One region of the Brevibacillus sp. GCM10020057 genome, then DNA from elsewhere that is predicted to be linked to it. Evidence: riboswitches for the same ligand, from Rfam matches in the RefSeq annotation. Region 1 holds a riboswitch; each other region holds the start of a gene.
The links. Region 1 has a riboswitch for cyclic di-AMP ahead of ACFSO0_RS04180 (C40 family peptidase). Riboswitches for the same ligand answer to the same signal wherever they lie in the genome.

Region 1 (7,200 bases):
TTCCCGCAAGTTTTTGATGTGGACCGTGACGGTGTTGAGGGAGCCGTAGCCATATCCCCAGACGCGGTCGTAAATTTGCTCGCGCGTAAAGACGATGCCCGCGTTTTCCGCCAGGAAGGTGAGCAGTTGGAACTCCTTGGTGGACAAGTCGATTTTTTGGTTGCTGACGTAGACAGAGTAGGTCTCCTTATGAATTTCCAGGTCTTTGAATTTCAATACCGTGATCGGCGAGTTTGCCGAGTCTTTATCCGGCTGTTCTTCCGTATGCTTGCGAATGCGCTCGTAGCGGCGCAGATGGGCGCGAATGCGGGCCAGCAGTTCCTCGGTGTCGAACGGCTTGGTAATATAGTCGTCAGCGCCGATCTCGAAGCCGACGACCTTGTCGACAGCTCTCCCTTTGGCGCTCAAAAAGAGGATCGGCAAATCCCATTCGCGGCGAATCTGCGAGCAGAGCTCGTAGCCGCTCATGTTCGGCATCATGATGTCGAGCAGGATCAGGCTGGGCTTTTTCTCGCCGCTGTTTAGCAGCTCAAGGGCCGCTTCCCCGCTGTCGGCGGACGAAACCTCAAAACCTTCATTTTCCAAAATATCTTCAAGCATTTCGATAATCTCCAGGTTGTCATCCACAATCAGTATATGCTCTTTCACGGAAAACTCCCCCCACTTGCTTCTATAATAATATAAGAAAATAACCGTTCGTGAATAAGCGATCAAAAAAATTTAATAACTCTATCATAACATGCCGATTGCAAGTGAAGGCAACCTATTACTGGTGGTTTGAAATAAGGTCACATACTGACACCTGGTCCTAAATTTCGTCAGAAAAAGCCAGAGACACGAAGTCCCTGGCTCTTGTTTTGCCGAATGACTACTTTTTTGCTTGATTTTCCGGCAGCGACGCAGCTTGCACCGCGTTTTCCTTCTTCGGAGCAGCGGCTTCCAGAACAGGTACGTTCAGACGCTTGGCGCCAACGTAACGCTTGCTCCAGTAGTAGGGGTCGTTCAATTTGGTGTTGACGACTCCACGCCCTGACTCCGAGTGCACGAATGTGCCATTTCCGATGTAGATGCCCACATGCGAGATGCTTTGACCGTTCGTTTGGAAAAATACCAGATCGCCTGGCTGCAGGTCAGCTTTGGCGACAGGCGTTCCCAAATTGAATTGGGCGGCCGAGTTGTGTGGCAGGTCTACACCCAACGCATCAAATACGTAGCGCGTAAATCCGGAGCAGTCAAAGCCCTTTTTTGATGTGCCGGATGCTTTGTAAGGGACGCCGTACAGGTCGCTGACGACATCTGTCAAAGGAGTGGACTCCTCGGCAGCTTGTACAGCGCCTGCTCCCATTGCAAGCAATCCAGCGATAAACAGAGAAACGAACAACTTGCGCAAAAGAAACTGCTCCTTTCAGAAGCCTACGAGGTTAGCTGAAGGGTTCGGTCGAAAGGACTCCCTAGTCTGCCGCAAAAGACAGCCATTCACCCCAAAAACGTGGTTCCCCCGTTTCCGACAAGCGGAACTCGGCTATTTTCGATGTTTTTTTACACGCACCTTATCGAAGTTCTCTATTTGACTGGCTTTTCCTTTTTTTGAAGTGTTTGTTCACGATTTTGTCACAAAATTTTGTCTGATCTTGTAACGAAATGGTTCGGCAAAGCAGGGAAACGGCTGTGAGAAAAAGGGGGAAGCAGGCTCGTCCGATTGCGGCAGGAAGCGCCATCCGTCCAAGGACGGAGACAAAAACCAACCGCCCGCCCGTTATGGGGAGGTTGGCTGCGAGGCTACAATAAGGCCATAAGGTTCACATTTGCACCAGCAAAGGGCGATTGGAGGGAAGCAAGGAATGAGCGAACGGTCTGGAAAGTTTCTGCTCGGGCTGGTTCTGCTGCTCATTGGCGGATTGGTTTTGCTCGACCAATTCGGTATCGACAGCGGTGACATTTTGCGACTGCTGATTCCCGGCGTGCTCATGCTGTACGGAGCGCGCAAAATTTTGGGTCACGGCTCCCGCTTCTGGGGAGTGATCGTCTTCCTCTTGGGTTTCTTGCTGCTGTCTGGAAAGCTGCATCTGCTGTTCCACAGCATCGTGGCGATCGGCGTGATCTACCTGGGGTACCGCCTCATTCGACAGAAGCCGACACCGCCACAGGGACCATCCGAGTGGGAGAGCCGGTGGGCGAAGCGCATGTTGAAGGAAGACGACCTCGATCTTTGGGAAAGAGCAGTGACGCGAAATCGGCAGTAATTGCAATTGGTTTTTCAGGCATTGGATTTTGGATGAGGAAAAATGATGTGATATGATGAGGAGGAAAAAGAACATGAGTATCTTTAGACGTTTGCGTGACCTGACTGTAGCTTCGGTGAACGATGCATTGGATTCGATGGAAGACCCGGTCGTCATGCTCAACCAGTACATGCGTGACATGGAAGTGGAAATCGGGCAGGTCGAAGTGGCAGTCGCCCGTCAGGTAGCGCTGGAGAAAAAATTCCGTCAGCAGTGGGAGGAAGCGACCGCACTCGTCGAAAAACGCGATCGCCAGGTGAAGCTCGCCCTGACGGAAGGCGAAGACGAATTGGCGCGTCGTGCGCTCGCAGACAAAAAGCAGTACGAAAGCCGCGCCCAGGAATATGAGACGCTCTACTTGACCGCTGCGGAGGCTGCCGGCCAAATGCGTGAAAAACTGGCCGAGCTAAAAGAGGAATTTTATAAGATGCGAGCGAAAAAATTTACTCTGATGGCACGAGCACAAGTAGCTCGTACGCAAAAACAGGTGAACCAGGCAGTGGCAGGGATAGGCAACCAGACAGCCGGTCGGGGATTTGCCCGCATGGAAGAAAAAGTCATGCGCATGGAAGCAGAAGCGCAAATGAGCGGACAATGGCGGCAAACGAGCTTTGGCCTGGACAACGCCTTGTCTGATCTGGAAAAAGACGATCTCGATGCCGAACTGGCAAAGATCAAGGCAGCGATGCAAGAGAAAAAAACAACGGTGACACCAGCAGATCCATCCTGAACGGACAGGAACTAGGGCACCGGATGTAGAATAGATTGTGGCAATCGGCAGCCTGACCTTCAGGCTGCTTTTCCCCTAGGAGGTCCTATTCTTGGCAGATTTTTTGGTCTTTTTGCGACGGTTTATTGCTGATCCCGGACGTGTCGGCAGTATTGCTCCCAGCTCCCGTTTTTTGTGTGAGCGCATGTTGAGCCGAGTCAACTGGGATGAGGCAGATGTCATCATAGAACTGGGACCGGGGACAGGTGCATTTACGCAAACGATCTATCAAAACATACTTCCACATACGCATTACGTGCTCGTGGAGCGCGATGCCCAATTTCGGACCATGCTGCAGTCCCGTTTTCCCGAAGCTGTGATTCGGGAAGAAGCGACCATGCTACGCCGCTACCTGGAGGAGTTGAAGATTGGCGAGGCAGACGTCATTATTTCGGGTCTTCCTTTTGCCAACTTCCCGGAAGGTCTGCGGACAGCCATCCTGGATGAAGTTCAATCTGTGCTGGCTCCTGGCGGGCTATTCATCACTTTTCAATATTCGCTACAACTCCAGGCTGAGCTACAGGAGCGTTTTCAGTGGGTTGAAACGAGTTTTACCCTGCTGAACATTCCTCCTGCATTCATTTATACATGTCGTAACGGACAGAAGTGAAAACGTCGGCATGGGGCGTAAGAGAGGAGTCTTTCGTGAAGCTGTCCCGCGTGCACAAAATGTTGGCTGGTGTCCTGATCATCTTGACGGGAATTGGTCTACTTTTAGACAGTTTGCATATTATTTCGTTCGGTTTGTTTGATCTGTGGCCGATGGCGCTGGTCTACTTCGGCTTACGACTCTGGGGCCAGCAGAAACGAGTCGGCGGCGGCATCCTGATTTGCCTGGGTATTATCATTGCCCTGGAAATATGGTTTGGCATCGGGTTCCACGAACTGTTCCATGTGGCGATCCCGGCCTTGTTCATTTACTTTGGCTTCCGGCTGATACGGGGAAAATCGCGGGAGCGGGAGGCGCACCCGGGCAGAGTCACCTATGTGGAGCAGGCTCCCGAGAGCAAGTGGACAGATGGCGCTGCAAGGAGTGACGATCCTGTATTTACCATTCGCGGGAAGGCGTTGCCCAAAGACTCCCGCAGTTCGCTGATCGGGGACTTCCACCTGACTTCCGGGCGCTTCGAGCTAGGCTATCTGCATGTATGGCACGGCATCGGGAACGTGGTGGTCGACCTGTCGCGCGCAATGCTGGTGCAGGAGGAGGCGCTGCTTAGTGTCGAGGGGTGGATCGGTGACGTCACGATCTACGTGCCGGTCGATCTGCCTGTGGCTGTACTGGCGGAGTTGTCAGTCGGCGACCTGGAAGTGTTCAGCAACCGCCAGGGCGGGATCAGCCGCAGCATCATGATTCGCTCAGAGCATTACGATCAGGCGGTGCAAAAAGTGAAATTGCATATCTCGCTGCTCGTCGGCGATATAAAAGTCAAGTACATCTAGGAGGTACTGGCGAATGCGTCGACAGCGATTGGCGAGTATTCAATGGAAAAGTGTCCGGTATGGCATGGGGTTGTCCCTGGCTACGGTCACAGTCGCGTTTCTCTGCTTTTTCTGGCTTCAGGCGGTATGGAAAGACGATGCCGGTCTGCACCTCTGGTATTCCGGACTGATTCGCGATTCGCAAGTCAATCTGTGGACGATGCAGTATTTGGGAATCCAGCTGCCGCAAGATCCGGAATGGGTCGTCCAACTGGCGGCGGTCGTGGTCTCCCTCCCTGTCGGAGCGTTGGTCGGCCTGATCTCCTCGTATATATTCGGGAATTTGTTGAAAAAACGGGTCATCGTGCTGTGGGAAGCCGCGATGAAGCTGGGGCGGGGGATGCTGTCCTACCGCGTGCCCGAACTGGGCTACGATGAGATCGGGGAGCTCGGCTGGCAGTTGAACCGGTTGGCTTCGCAGTGGGAGGAGCAGGTCGCCTCTTTGCAACGCCTGTCCAATCACAACGCGGCACTGGCAGACCAGCTTCGGCAGGCTGCGGTGACGGAGGAGCGGCAGCGTCTGGCGAGGGAACTGCACGACGCCGTCAGCCAGCAGTTGTTTGCGATCGCGATGACGACGGCAGCCTTGAAGCGGCTGGTCGAAAAAAATCCGCAGCGGGCTGCCCAGCAGATCGAGCTGGTGGAGGAAATGGCGGCGGCCGCCCAGGCGGAGATGCGCGCGCTCTTGCTGCATCTTCGTCCGGCTACGTTGCAAAACAAGACGCTAAAGGATGCGATCCTGGAGCTGCTGGATGAGCTGACGCGCAAAAATGCGCTCGAAATCACGGGGGAGATCGAATCAGTAGAGGGCTTGCCCAGCGGCATCGAGGACCACCTGTTCCGCATTTTGCAGGAATCGCTCTCCAATACGCTCCGACATGCCCGTGCGAGCCGCATTGCGGTCAAGCTGTTTACGCTGCAGGATCAGGTGCGCCTGCGGGTCACGGATGATGGCGTGGGCTTCGACCCCGACGGGGAAAAGCTGACGTCGTATGGCCTGCGCAGTATGCAGGAGCGGGTAGCAGAGGTGGGTGGATCGATGGAGATCTACTCGGCGCAAGGAAAGGGGACGCAAATCGAAGTGCGGATTCCCCTGATGCCACAGACGGATAGGGAAGGGTGAGAGGTCCGTGATTCGCGTATTACTGGTAGACGATCACGAGATGGTACGGATGGGATTGGCGGCGTATTTGTCCACGGAGGACGACATCGAGGTCGTGGCGGAAGCGAGCAGCGGCGAAGAAGGCGTGCGCCTGGCGGTAGAGCTGCGTCCCGACGTCGTGCTGATGGATCTGGTCATGGAAGGAATCGGCGGCGTGGAAGCGACCAGAAGAATCCGGGATACTTGTCCTTCCAGCAAGGTCATCGTGCTGACCAGCTTTATCGATGACGAAAAGGTGTATCCGGTGATTGAGGCAGGGGCGTTCAGTTACTTGCTGAAAACGTCCCGGGCTGCGGAAATCGCGAGGGCGATCCGCTCCGCCGCAGCTGGCGAGCCGGTACTGGAATCGCGAGTGGCAGGGAAGATCATGGCACGCTTCCGCCATGGACAAGAATCGTTGCCGCACGAGCAGCTGACTCCGCGTGAGCTGGAGGTGCTGAAGCTGATCGGGAAAGGCAAGTCCAACCAGGAAATTGCCGACGAGCTGATCATCGGCATCAAAACCGTGAAGACGCACGTCAGCAACATTTTAGCCAAGCTCAATGTCGAAGACCGCACACAGGCGGCGATCTACGTCCATACGAACAACCTTGGATAAACGGCAGAAATCGCTCATCCCGCGATAAGGGGATGAGTTTTTTTCGTTTATGTGGTAAAGATAGTAAGTAATAGATTTGGAAAGGAGGGGACGGGCTATGAGGCACAAACCTCAAACGCGCTCCAAGGTGCTTTCGGCTGACAACGGCGTCGACATCGTCGGCGATGTGCACGGCTGTTACGACGAATTTATCGAATTGCTGCAGCGGCTGGGCTACGAGCGAAGTCAGGACGGTACATTTCGCCATCCCCAGGGCAGAAAGCTCCTTTCCCTCGGTGACATTACGAGCAGAGGTCCCCATTCTATCAAAATGCTGCAATTTTTTATTCAGCACCTCTCTACCGGGCTGGCGGAAATGGTGGACAGCAACCACGGGTGGAAGGTCGCCCGTTGGCTGGACGGCCGCCCGGTGACACTCGCTCATGGCGACGAAAAAGTAGAGGAAGAATTTCGCGCCTACCAGCAGGAGTTCGGCCCCAAAAAGGCTTCCCTGCTGCGGGAGCAAAGCCGCAGACTGCTTTTCTCATCCCCCTCCCACATGATGGTCAAACGCAACGGCAAGCTCGTCCTCGTCGCCGTTCATGCAGGAATCCGGGATGATTACATAGGGATGGAATCGCCGGCCGTGTACACGTTTTGCCGCTACGGCGATGTGGCCGGTACCGGACCGGATGGCCGTCCGATCCGAAGAGACTGGGCCAGGGAGCGAAAGGAGCGGCAGCCGTTGATCGTCTGGGGGCACGACCCTCGGCCGGAGCCGGAAAGAAAAAACGGCACGCTTAACATCGACCAGGGATGCGTGTTTGGCGGCAAGCTGACCGCCTACCGCTACCCGGAGGACGAACTCGTGAGTGTGCCGGCAAAGAAAAACTATTCGGGTTTGGCAGATACGCCGCTGACGCGCTAT
Region 2 (7,200 bases), on a different contig from region 1:
TGTTCTCGTGGAAGCGGGGCCGTCCGACATTGCTACAGGCGGGGCGGGGCTTGCTTACATACGCTGTGCGTTGGAGCAGGGAATGCATGTGATCGCGGTCTCCAAAGGGGCGCTGGTGACAGACTACGCGAACTTATCCGGCTTGGCGCGCAAGCACGGGGTCTCGCTCAAAATCAGTGGGGCTACGGCTGCGGCGCTCCCTACGATCGACCTCTTGCAGTACAACGTGGCGGGATGCGAAATTTTGGCCGTGGAGGGCGTCTTTACAGGAACGGCCAACTACGTGCTGACCTGCATGATGGACGAGGGCATTTCCTGCGAGGAAGCAATCGCCCGGGCACAGCAAATGGGAGTCGCCGAGCCTGATCCGACATTTGATCTCGACGGCTGGGATACGGCATGCAAGGTGACAATTCTCGCCAACGCCGCGTTTGCTGGGCAGCTAAAGCTGGCGGATGTGCCGATCATGGGCGTGCGGGATGTGAGCCGAAAACAGCTCGCGGCCTGGAAAGAGGCGGGATTGACGCCGAAGCTGGTGGGAAGCATCCGCAAGACGTCTGCAGGTGTCCGCGCCGCAGTGGAACTATTGGCAGTGGAGCCCACCCATCCGTTTGCAAGCGTAAAAGGGACGACCAAAGCCATCCGTGTCGAAACGGATGTAATGGGCGAGCTGCTCGTCATCGGCGGAAAGTCGGACCCGACGGCCGCAGCCGCAGCTGCCTTGAAGGATCTGGAGCATATCATCAGCCGCTAGCTGGCATTTTCAGCCAATCACAGCAACGCAAAGAAAGCCGAGTCCTCTTCCAGAGAGGCTCGGCTTTCGCTTCAAGCTCAGGTTTTTTCTTATCCGATAAATTCTTGCACCCAGTAACCGTTGACGTAGCCTACGCCGATTTTGGTGAAAGCCGGGTTCATAATATTTTGACGGTGGCCTTCGCTGTTCATCCATTGCGTCATGACTTCTTCGGCCGTTCGCTGACCCATGGCGATGTTTTCCCCGGCAGTCATGAACGAGATGCCGTATTGCTTCATCATGTCAAAGGGAGAACCGTACGTAGGGCTGTTGTGGTCGAAGTAGTGGTTGCTCGACATGTCCTGGGCTTTGGCGAGCGCCATTTTCGACAGAGATGTGTCCAGTTGCAGCGGTTTCAGTCCAGCTTTCGCCCGCTCCTGATTGACCAGGTTCGCTACCTGTTTTACGACATCAGAAGCTTCGGCCAGCTGCCCGGCATTGTTGACAGGTGCAGCCGGCTTGGCTTGCGGCTGCGCAACTGCTGGCGTTTGCTTTTTGACAGGCTGCTGCACAGGAGCCTGGACAGGCTTTTGCGGCTGCGTCGGCTTCACAGGCAATTGGTAGCCAAATTGCTGCAAGTAGCTCATATATGGGAACCATTGGATTTGCTGCATGTAAGGTGCAGACGCTTGTATCGGGCAAGTAGTTGCAGCGGCGGCAGAAGCTGTGGAAGAAAAGCCGGACAGGGCAAAACCCAATCCCAAAGTCGCGATTGCAATCGTTCCGAGGCGTTTCATATTCACATCTCTCCTTTTTTTGGCCTACGAGGTTAGTTGACGGATTCGGATTGAGGAAACAACCCTACGCCCATTGGCGATTCACCCCATGCAGTCTCACAACTGCAAATAAAAAATCCCCCGCACTTCCATTCGAGAGGAAGTTTCGGCTTTTTTGTTGGCATGACCCAGAATACCAGACATGTCGGGTGGAAAGATAGGAACAATTTTTGCCAACGATCTGGAAAGCTTCCTTATTCCGGTTGTTTTTCAGCGGAATTCCAGGCCGTCAGTCCGCCTTCCAAAGCGACTGCGCGGTAGCCGTTTTCCCGCAGCAGGGCAGCGGCTTTTTGCGCCTTGTTTCCCGTCGTGCAAACGGTAATGATCGTTGCGTCCTTGCAAGCCGCAGCGAGCTGGTCTTGCAGAGGTTGATCCTGTTCCTTCATATGTACAAAAGGTACGTTCACGGGGGTGAGACCGTCCACTTGCAGGCTGCCGGCCCGATATTTTTCCTCGTCGCGCACATCCAGGATGATCAGCTTTTCGTTTTCCTTCCGCAGCTGTTCGAGTTCGCTGCGGTTAACCACGTCTTTGTTCATTCGTATCACTCCTCGGATACATTGTAGCAGATGCGGGCGCGGATGGCATGTCTGACTGGACGGTTGCGACTTCAAGGCAGGTGTGGTAGAATGTTGTTACTACTTGAGAATCCGTTACGTAAGATTCGCACGAGCAGGATCTTACGTTTTGTTTTTTGAATGCCCGATTCACACTGGCGCGGTCATCGGAGCCGCAAGGATGAAAGAGAGGCAGGGCTTTCGTTGTTTTAGGTTTTCAAAAGATGTACTTTTCCTGATGTAGTTCCGTATTAACGATTTTCATATGACAGTAGCAGGTATGCATTCACATATCATGAAGACATATCTTTAGGTCAGAAGGTATTTCTTCATGATATGTGAACTTTTATTTGCTTCGGTAAATATGACTAGCATATTCAAAATTGACTTTCTTGGAGGTTTTTTTCAATGCAAACGAACGGAACAGTAAAATGGTTTAACGCAGAAAAAGGTTTCGGTTTCATTCAAGTAGAAGGCGGAGACGACGTTTTCGTACACTTCAGCGCAATCCAGGGGGAAGGCTTCAAAACTTTGGATGAAGGTCAACGCGTTCAATTCAACATCGTGCAAGGCAACCGTGGCCCACAAGCTGAGAACGTAGTAAAACTGTAAGTCTCCTTTGCAAAAAACTGTCCGTACGCGGGCAGTTTTTTTGTGCCTGCAAAACAGAACCATTGACTCCAGCTGGATTCATCTGAACAGAAAAAGGAACTATGGCTCCTACCATAATTCCTTTTTCTCGCTCTTGCAGATGTTGCTTAGAATCAGTCATCGACGCGGACGGTCTGCAACTGGCTGTCCAGTACGGAAAGGCCGACCAGCTGGCCACCGCCGATGGAAGTACGTCCGTAGGTGGTCAGAAGGACATTGCTATCGTCGCTGCCGCCGTCATTGCCGTGATTTCTGCGAACAAACAGACGAACTTCATAATGGAAGGAAGCGGGTACACTGGCATTGAGTGCAATACGGGTATTTCCTGGAAGAGTCTGCGTGACATCGAGCAAAGTGCCGACAGGGTTGGTTTGCGTGACCGCATTTCCCCAGTTCAGCACTTGTACCCGCACCTCAACATTTTCGTTGTTCAGGTTGACCAGGTCGATGTGCGCGGTGAGGGCAACATTAAGATTGTTTTGAAGGATACCAGTAGTGCGAGCAGTACGGGTCCTGTTGTGATCTGTCATTCTTTTCACTCCATTCATCGATTTTTGTTTTGTGGGACATAATACTTTATTTCAACCTGTCTCCCTTTGTAACGGCGAACGTATTGGGACAAGGAACCATTTCAACTAGGAAGAGGTGGAATTTATGAACTCGGCGGATGTGTTTTCGCAGGCTGACTATACAGCCAGATTCGAGTGGGGGTATGAAGGCGTAGAACAGGTAGGCAGGGACGCCGACAGAAACGAAAAGATTGAATTGCGAACACAAGTTCCCATCTGTTATAATGGAAAGGCAGAAGGCATTCGCTATGTTCACACGAGCGACTTGTCCTTTTCAGCAGCAGTTCTTGTGTAATGGAGGGCAGAAAATGGCGGAGAAGTGTTCATATCCATCAGCGGACGGATTTTACGGCGGGGAGACATCGTATGTGCAGCGACCCGTTGTCGCTGAAGACGATTTTGGCGAGATGTGTTTCCGCATTTACGACAGCACGCAGTACCATTACCCGATTCACGTCAAATGGTTTGTCAGGGAGCGCGGCTCCTATGGCTCAGTCCATTCCGCCTGGGGGCTTGTCCGCGAGATTGACGTCAAGCAGTATGCGGTCAAGCTGGTCGGCCATGAACAATCATGCTGGATCAAAGTGGAAGACATCGTGAGTGTATCCAGATCCTGAATTTCCTTCCCGCTTTTTGCTCACCAGCGTTTTCGCCGGCGCATATGCTGGGGAAAAGGTGGTGATACAGGTGGGCTACTCGCTGGCTGATTGGATGATCTACACGATCTGGGCGATTTTTGGACTTATGATCATCGATTTTCTGATTGTCCTGTTCCGGTCATTTTGGGAAGGCACCTTTAGCCCGAACTTCATTCTGGGGTATTTGAAGGACATTTTGTACTACATCCTGCCACTGAACGTCATCGTCTCCATGATCTCGATCGATCCGACGAAATACACCTTGATCGTCTTCTACTTCCTTTCCGGGATTGCCGTCATTCTCAAGTATGTGCTCGATATTAAAGGCAGGTTTGCTGGCTAATCAAGTGGCCGATAGTCTTCCTGATTGCAGGGAGGCTGTTTTTTTGCCAAACATCATCTTCGCTCCGAGACATGAACGGCATGTCCGCCTGTATATAATTGGGAATGAAGCTGCTCACATCATCGCCACATCTCACCGGGTGAACACGCGACAGGGCCAAGGCACCACATGGCTTGTCCTTTCATACTATATTCAAAATATTTTGCAAAAGGAGTTGGTGCCATGAGGAGATACCAGTGGATCAAGTGGCGGAAAATCCTCCTCTGGCTTGGCATCATCGTCTTTCTCGCAATCGTTCTGGTGACAGGAGGTCCGACTTATTGGGCGGTCGCCTGGGGGATTTTTACCCTTCTGTTTCAACTGCTTTTTGCCGTCTTGTTCATCATCATTCAGTTCGTCGCGCTGTTCTGGTTTCTGGCTCGCGGACGAACGTACTGGATTTTGCCCGGGGAGACCGGCTCGACCTGGGAAGACTACCGGGGCAACCCGGAAATTGTGGAAAACGCCAAACGAATCGTGACGCTGCTCAAAGGCGTCAAGGAGTTCAAGGAAATGGGCGGCGAGGCGATCCGCGGACTGCTTCTCTGCGGACCTCCCGGGACCGGAAAATCGTATCTGGCACAGGTGATCGCCAACGAAGCGCAGGTTCCTTTCGCGTACGCTTCGGCACCGAGCTTTCAAAACATGTTTTTCGGGGTAGGCAACCTCAAGGTGATGGGGCTGTATCGCAAAGCGAGAAAGCGGGCGAGGGAGTACGGCGCATGCATTATTTTCATTGATGAAATCGACGCCATCGGGATGAAAAGGCAAGCTGGCGGCGGCATGGGCGCAGGAATGTTCGGCATGGCCGGAGCAGGGCTGTTGAACGAGCTGCTGCTCCAGATGGACCCTCCGAATATCGACAATACGAAAATCGCCAGGCTGCTGCGGACGCTTGGCTTGCACCGCAAAAAGGCGGAGCGGCCGGCCGTCATGACGATTGCTGCGACGAACTTGCCGGATGTCCTCGATTCGGCGCTGCTGCGGCCGGGACGCTTTGACCGACAGCTTTGGGTCGACTCCCCGGACTACAACGGACGGATTGATGTCTTTCAATATTATCTTAATAAGGTAAAACACGATGAAACTTCGCTGACTCCTGAAAAGGCAGCCCTCGATACGATCGGGTACAGCCCTGCGCAGATCAAGCATATCGTCAACGAAACGGTTGTCATCGCCCATCAGCGGGGGGCGGCTCTCGCCAACTACGAAGACTTCCGCGCCGCCATGGAGACGTACGAGTGGGGGATCAAGCAGCCGCTGCGTTCCATGAGCGACGACGAAAAGCGCAATGTGGCCTATCATGAAGCGGGGCATGCCGTCGCGCAGTTTTTTCTGAAACCGCATGAACGCGTCTGGAAAGTCACGATTATCCGGCGAGGTGGCGCTCTTGGCCTCGCCGCGACCAAGCCGACGCACGAGCGATACAACCAGAGCGACAGCGAAATTTTGGCAGCCATTCAGGTCTGTCTCGCCGCCCGCGCGGCAGAGGAAGAATTTCTGGGGAAAAAGCTGAACGGCGTGACCTCCGACTTGCACCAGGCTACTGAACTCGCCGGGGCATACCTTGGCATCGTCGGGATGGGGGATGAACTGTTCAGCTGGCTGGCGGCCGGTTCGCGCATCGACGGTCTGAAGGCGCTGCGCCCCAAAATCAACGAGCTGCTAAAAGAGCAGATGGCCCAGGTGAAAAAACTGTTGGTGGACTACGCCGACTTCGTGCACGCCATCGCCGCAGAGCTGCTGAAGCGCGGCGATCTGACCGGGGATGAAATCGAGGAGCTGCATCATCAGCTGTATGGGGTGAGAAAAAGAGAAGCAGCCGACCCCAATAACTGAATCCAATTGGGCGCAGGGCACATCGATCCGGCATTCGCAAAGACTGTTTCGACAATCAACCGTTTTACGTTATAATGGTAATCGTGTAAATAAACAAAAGGAGCACTCTACATGGATTTTCACGCACTAAAAGATATTATTCACGGAAGACGGAGCATACGCAAATTTACGGACCAGCCTGTGTCGATTGACGACATCAACGATATCATCGATTGTGCTCGTTACGCGCCGAGCGACACGAATTCGCAGACATGGGAATTTATCGTCATCACGAACAAAGAGAAGATCAAGCAAATCGAGCAGCTCACCTGGGATGCTCTTCATGAAAAAGCGGCGGAAGCGACAGAGCGAGGGTTTGAAAAAGAAGCCAAGCTGCTGACTCGTTCGTTTGGTCCCTATGCGACTGCTTTCTCGGATGCGCCTGCACTCATCATCTGCCTGGCGACGCCGTACCAGTCGAAATTCCGGGAAAAAATCTTCGAGCCGATCCAGTTGGTGAACGAATCGGTTTGGGAAGAAGAAGGCATCAAGAGCAGCTGCCTGGCCACGCAAAACCTGATGCTTGCCGCTTATGCCAAAGGCTTGGGAACGTGCCCGATGACCGGACCTGTTCTGCTCGCCGCTGATAAAATCAGAAGCTTCCTGAATATTTCCAGCGAAAAGCAAATGAACATGGTCATTGCCCTTGGCCATCCGCAAGAGACGCCGAAGAAGCTCCCTCGCAAAGAAGTAAGCGAGATCACGACGTACATTCAATAAACGGGCAAGCACATAGCAAAGGCACCGGCTTTACGTCCGGTGCCTTTATTCGTTGCGGGACTTCGATGCAGGACCGTCGAGAACGACCCGTGCATCGCCCGCGGGAAGGTCACGGTCATTATTCTTTTGCAGCGTCCGCTTCGCAGTTGGTGTAGTTGAACTGCCACTCGATGCCGAACTTGTCCACTACGCTGCCGTACAATTTGCTCCAGAATGTCTCCTGCAGCTCCATGCGC
Region 3 (5,266 bases), on a different contig from region 1:
ATCGGTACGGGATTGTTCCTCGCGAGCGGCGGCTCCATTCATACTGCCGGACCCGGGGGTGCTTTGGCTGCCTACATCGCCATCAGCATCATGGTCTACTTTTTGATGACCAGCCTGGGCGAGATGGCTGCCTTCATGCCTGTCTCCGGCTCCTTCAGCACTTATGCCACCCGCTTCGTCGATCCGTCCCTGGGCTTTGCGCTCGGCTGGAACTACTGGTACAACTGGGCCATTACCATCGCCGTCGAACTGTCGGCTGCAGCCCTCATCATGAAATACTGGCTCCCGGATGTGCCTTCGATCGTCTGGAGCGCCCTGTTCCTCTTCCTGATGTTCCTGTTGAACGCCCTGTCGGTGAAATCGTACGGCGAATCGGAATACTGGTTTGCTCTCATCAAAGTCATTACTGTAATCGTCTTTATCGCCATCGGTGTACTGATGATCTTCGGCATCATGGGCGGCGAGGCTGTCGGCTTTGCGAACTTCACCAAAGGGGACGCGCCGTTCAACGGCGGCTTCATGGCGATCCTTGGGGTCTTCATGATCGCCGGGTTCTCCTTCCAGGGGACAGAGCTCGTCGGGGTAGCGGCGGGAGAGAGCGAAAATCCTGCGCGCAACATCCCCAAAGCGATCCGGCAAATCTTTTGGCGCATCCTGCTGTTCTACATCCTGGCGATTCTGATCATCGGCCTGCTCGTCCCGTACGACAACCCGAACCTGATCAGCGGCGACATCACCGACATCGCCATCAGCCCGTTTACCATCGTGTTTGAAAAGGCAGGCTTCGCGTTCGCAGCCTCCGTCATGAATGCGGTCATTCTCACGTCCGTCCTGTCCGCCGGCAACTCCGGCATGTACGCTTCCACTCGCATGCTGTGGGTGCTCGCCAAGGAAGGCAAGGCGCCGAAGTGGTTCGCCAAAGTCACCCGCAACGGCGTGCCGATCAACTCCCTGATCGTGACGGCTCTCGTCGGAGCATTGGCTTTCCTGTCCTCGCTTTTCGGGGACGGTGCCATCTACATCTGGCTGTTGAACGCTTCCGGGATGTCCGGCTTCATCGCCTGGCTGGGGATTGCCGTCAGCCATTACCGCTTCCGCCGGGCGCTGCTTGCCCAAGGCCGCGATCTGACCGAGCTGCCGTACCGCGCGAAATGGTTCCCGATCGGGCCGATTTTCGCCTTCATCATTTGCTGCGTAGTCATCGTCGGGCAAAACTACACGGCCTTTACCGGCGAGACGATCGACTGGTACGGCGCACTCGTGTCCTACATCGGCCTGCCCCTGTTCCTGATCGTATGGCTGGCCTACAAATACACAAAGAAAACCAGGCTGGTCCCCCTCGACAAGGTAGATTTCAGCATGGATGAAAACACGCATTAAAAAAAAGCTCCTGGCCCATCCGTGACACTGACGGGTGGCAAGGAGCTTCTTTATTTTGCCGGAAGCGCTCCGCGTCCAGCTGATTGCCTTTCCGCTTATTTTTTCAGCCGGTACGGAACCGTCGCGATCTTCACATCTTGTCGTGCGAACAAATACGCCCGCAAAAACAGGCTGGTCTGGTTGTGCAGCAAATTATGCCACCAGCGCTTGGTAATAAACTGCGGAATCATCACCGTCACGTGATCTGTTTCCGCCTTTTTCCACTCTACCGTGTCGATGAACCTGAACAGCGGCTTGATGATGCTGCGGTAGTGGGAGCGCAGCACGATCAGACGTACGCCTGGATTCCACTGGTTCCACTTCTCCTCCATCTTCTTCATGTCTTCGTCCGTGAACCCGACGTAGACCGCCACGATGTCGTCTGACAAAGACTGTGCATAGCTGATCGTATTTTTCACGACCTGCGAGATGCCCGCCACCGGAATGACGATGACGCTGCCTTTGGGCTCCGGCTTGTCGGTGTGAATATCAAGCCGCAGTTCATCCGCCAAATCTGTATAGTGCTCGTTGATTTTCCGAAAAATAAAAATAACAATCGGCAGAAAAACAAAGATCGCCCACACCTGGGTAAATTTCGTAATGAGGAAGATCAGGCAAATCGTCAAGGTCGTCAGCATCCCGATCGTATTGATGAGAAACGGCGTGAACCAGCCCCTCGGCTTGTTCGTCACCCAGCGCTTCATCATCCCCGCCTGTGAGAGCGTAAACGGGATAAAGACGCCGAGTGCGTACAGCGGAATGAGATTTTCCGTCCTTCCCCCGAAGGCAATGATCAGGATGGCAGACAGGATGCCCAGAAAAATAATCCCGTTGGAGAAGCCCAGTCTGTCCCCGCGCACCATGAACATGTTTGGCATGAACCGGTCCTTTGCCAGCATAAACGCGAGCAACGGAAAGGCCGCAAACGCCGTATTGGCCGCCAGAAACAAAATGAGCGCTGTGACCGCCTGGATGAAGTAGTAAATGATCCCTCTCCCGAAAACCGCAGAGGCAATTTGCGAGACGACTGTTTCCCTGGCATGGGGCGCGATGCCGTAGATGTAGGCCAATAGGCTGATGCCCATGAACATGACACCGAGAATCAGCCCCATCATGATCAAGGTGGCCGCCGCATTTTTCGGCGCGGGATGACGGAAGTTCGGGATCGCGTTCGAGACCGCTTCGACCCCGGTCAACGCCGAGCAGCCGGAACTGAACGCACGCAGCAGCAAAAACATCGTGATGCCCGGGACAGCCGCTCCGTACACCGGCGCATGTGCCTGTACGTGGCCGGTCAGCCATTGGTAAGTCCCGCCCGCGATCAGGATGAAAATGGCAATGACGAACAGGTACACGGGATACATCAGGATCGTCGCCGACTCCGTGATCCCCCGCAAATTGAGGATCGTCACTGCGGTAATCATGAGCAGCGCGATCAGGATGCGATGGTCATGCAGACTCGGAAAGGCCGATGTGATGGCGTCCGTAGAAGCTGATGTGCTCACCGCCACAGTCAAAATGTAATCCACAAGCAAAGAGCCGCCCGCCACCAATCCCGCAGAGGTGCCGAAGTTGTCCTTGGCTACGATGTACGCCCCGCCGCCCGTCGTGTAAGCAAAGATCGTCTGCCTGTAGGACAGGATCAGTATTGTTAAAAGTCCCACAACCGCTATCGAAATGGGGATCGAATACCACAGCGCAACCGCTCCCAGCGTAACGAGCACCAGCAAAATTTGTTCGGTTCCGTAAGCTACCGATGACAAGGCATCGGATGAGAGCACCGCTAACGCTTTTACTTTCGACAGTTTTTCTTCCCCCAGCTCGTTTGATTTCATCGGTCTGCCGATTAAAAATCGTTTGAATGCCGAGATCATGTCTATTCCCCTCACCAGCATATTTGTTTCTGTTAGTTTCCCCTGTTTTCCGGACAATTCACTGACAGTACGCTCCAGTAATCCCTTCCCTCCTGAAAAAATGGAACAAAAAAGAAGCCGAGCGAGAAGAACTCACTTGGCTTCCAGGCATAGCAAAAAAACTATGTCGTTATCGCAAAAGGTAAGGTTGCTTCTCTCATACGCTTACGGAGTTAGCTGACGGATTCGGGTGGAAGAGTCACCCTACTCGATTGCTCGAGATTCACCCCATGCGACTCGGACTTGCAGCCGCTGTTGGTTCCCCCGTTCCCTGATCGGGACTCAGCGATTCGGATCTTGTAGTTGTTCATCACGAAACAAATATTACTCCCGAAGCCACCGATTGTAAAGAGCAAGCCCCGCTTATTTTTTTGCACAGGCTGCTCGAAACAAGTGGCGCGGTACTCTTACGGCCTCACCCACGCGCCGGGCGGCCTACGCCAACTTTGCCAGCAACCGTTCCATCCGCTCCAGCGCCTTTTTCAGCTGCTCCATAGAAGTCGCGTACGAGCAGCGGATGTGGCCGTTTCCGCTTTCGCCGAACACGTCGCCAGGGACGACTGCGACCTTTTCCTCCAGCAGCAGCTTTTCGGCAAACGCCGCCGAGCTAAGTCCGGTCGACGCGATGGATGGAAAGGCGTAGAAAGCGCCGTCCGGCTCGTGGCAGCTGAGACCGATCTGGCGGAAGCCGTCGACGACGAAATTGCGGCGCTGACGGTAGCTCTCGATCATCCGCTCCATGTCGCTTCGTCCGTGCCGCAGCGCCTCCAGGGCAGCCATCTGGGCCATCGTCGGCGCGCACAGCATCGTGTACTGGTGTATTTTCAGCATCCCCTCCAAAAGGTCAGGGGTGGCGCAAACGTAGCCGAGCCGCCAGCCAGTCATGGCGAAGGCTTTGGAAAAGCCGGAGATGAGAATGGTCCGCTCCTTCATGCCTGGCAACGCCGCGATGCTGTCGTGCATGCGGCCGTACGTCAGCTCCGCGTAGATTTCGTCGGAGATGACCAAAAGATCGTGCTTCTCGATGATCGGCAGCAAAGTCTTCCACTCGTCTGCCGTCATCGTGCCGCCGGTCGGATTGTTCGGGTAGCAGAAGATGATCGCCTTGGTGCGCTCGGTAATGCGCTTTTCCAGTTCGTCCGGCGTCAGCTTGAAGTTGTTTTCCATCTTGGTCGTAAGAAACACCGGCACGCCGCCCGCCAGACGAATGACCGGCTCATAGGACACGTAACAAGGCTCCACAACCAGCACCTCGTCGCCCGGATCGAGGATGGCGCGCAGGGCGATGTCGATCGCTTCGCTCGCCCCGACCGTCACCAGAATCTCGTTTTCCGGATGGTAGCTGACGGAAAAGCGTTCCTCCAGATACTTCTGGATCTCCACCCGCAGCTCCAGCATGCCTGCGTTGGAGGTGTAAGCGGTGTGGCCGCGCTCCAGGGACGAGATCGACGCCTCCCGCATGCGCCACGGAGTGACGAAGTCCGGCTCCCCGACGCCAAGGGAAATGACGCCTTCCATCGAGGCAGCCAGGTCAAAAAAGCGGCGTATCCCGGATGGCTTCAGCGATGCGACTGTAGACGACAAACGGCTTTTCACGGACAATTGCGTACTCATGGAGTTACCACCATTCTGCGATCTTCATCGCGATCTTCAAGTTCGATTCCATCATGCTTGTAACGTTTCAAAATAAAGTGAGTGGCTGTCGAGACGACGGAATCGAGCGTCGCCAGCTTTTGCGAGACGAACGTTGCGACCTCGCGCATCGTCTTGCCTTCCAGTACCACGGACAGATCGTAGCTCGCCCCGGACATCAGGTATACTGCCTTCACTTCCGGGAAACGGCAGATGCGCTCCGCGACCTCGTTAAACCCAACGTCCCGCTTCGGTGTCACCTTCACGTCGATCATCGCATTGACGTACGGATGATCCTCCAC

Region 2: linked by a shared signal. The riboswitch ahead of ACFSO0_RS16665 (CAP domain-containing protein) and the one ahead of ACFSO0_RS04180 (C40 family peptidase) in region 1 are both predicted to bind cyclic di-AMP.
Region 3: linked by a shared signal. The riboswitch ahead of ACFSO0_RS19430 (APC family permease) and the one ahead of ACFSO0_RS04180 (C40 family peptidase) in region 1 are both predicted to bind cyclic di-AMP.

What each region holds. Positions count from the first base shown of each region.
Region 1 covers NZ_JBHUJW010000011.1:131,711-138,910, forward strand. Annotated here, with positions in the region: gene ACFSO0_RS04175 (response regulator transcription factor) at 1-648, opposite strand, end outside; gene ACFSO0_RS04180 (C40 family peptidase) at 869-1,390, opposite strand; cyclic di-AMP (ydaO/yuaA leader) riboswitch at 1,395-1,534, opposite strand; gene ACFSO0_RS04185 (LiaF transmembrane domain-containing protein) at 1,842-2,243, shown strand; gene ACFSO0_RS04190 (PspA/IM30 family protein) at 2,317-3,012, shown strand; gene ACFSO0_RS04195 (class I SAM-dependent methyltransferase) at 3,104-3,661, shown strand; gene liaF (cell wall-active antibiotics response protein LiaF) at 3,697-4,494, shown strand; gene ACFSO0_RS04205 (HAMP domain-containing sensor histidine kinase) at 4,508-5,656, shown strand; gene ACFSO0_RS04210 (response regulator) at 5,664-6,293, shown strand; gene prpE (bis(5'-nucleosyl)-tetraphosphatase PrpE) at 6,391-7,200, shown strand, end outside; gene ACFSO0_RS04220 (hypothetical protein) at 7,197-7,200, opposite strand, start outside.
Region 2 covers NZ_JBHUJW010000043.1:609,794-616,993, forward strand. Annotated here, with positions in the region: gene ACFSO0_RS16660 (homoserine dehydrogenase) at 1-754, shown strand, start outside; gene ACFSO0_RS16665 (CAP domain-containing protein) at 844-1,530, opposite strand; cyclic di-AMP (ydaO/yuaA leader) riboswitch at 1,537-1,691, opposite strand; gene ACFSO0_RS16670 (rhodanese-like domain-containing protein) at 1,764-2,108, opposite strand; gene ACFSO0_RS16675 (cold-shock protein) at 2,535-2,738, shown strand; gene ACFSO0_RS16680 (hypothetical protein) at 2,891-3,307, opposite strand; gene ACFSO0_RS16685 (hypothetical protein) at 3,432-3,641, shown strand; gene ACFSO0_RS16690 (YolD-like family protein) at 3,655-3,963, shown strand; gene ACFSO0_RS16695 (hypothetical protein) at 4,034-4,327, shown strand; gene ACFSO0_RS16700 (AAA family ATPase) at 4,550-6,205, shown strand; gene ACFSO0_RS16705 (nitroreductase family protein) at 6,317-6,964, shown strand; gene ACFSO0_RS16710 (VOC family protein) at 7,083-7,200, opposite strand, start outside.
Region 3 covers NZ_JBHUJW010000044.1:13,181-18,446, reverse strand. Annotated here, with positions in the region: gene ACFSO0_RS19435 (amino acid permease) at 1-1,380, shown strand, start outside; gene ACFSO0_RS19430 (APC family permease) at 1,476-3,293, opposite strand; cyclic di-AMP (ydaO/yuaA leader) riboswitch at 3,480-3,630, opposite strand; gene ACFSO0_RS19425 (aminotransferase) at 3,768-4,946, opposite strand; gene ACFSO0_RS19420 (Lrp/AsnC family transcriptional regulator) at 4,943-5,266, opposite strand, start outside.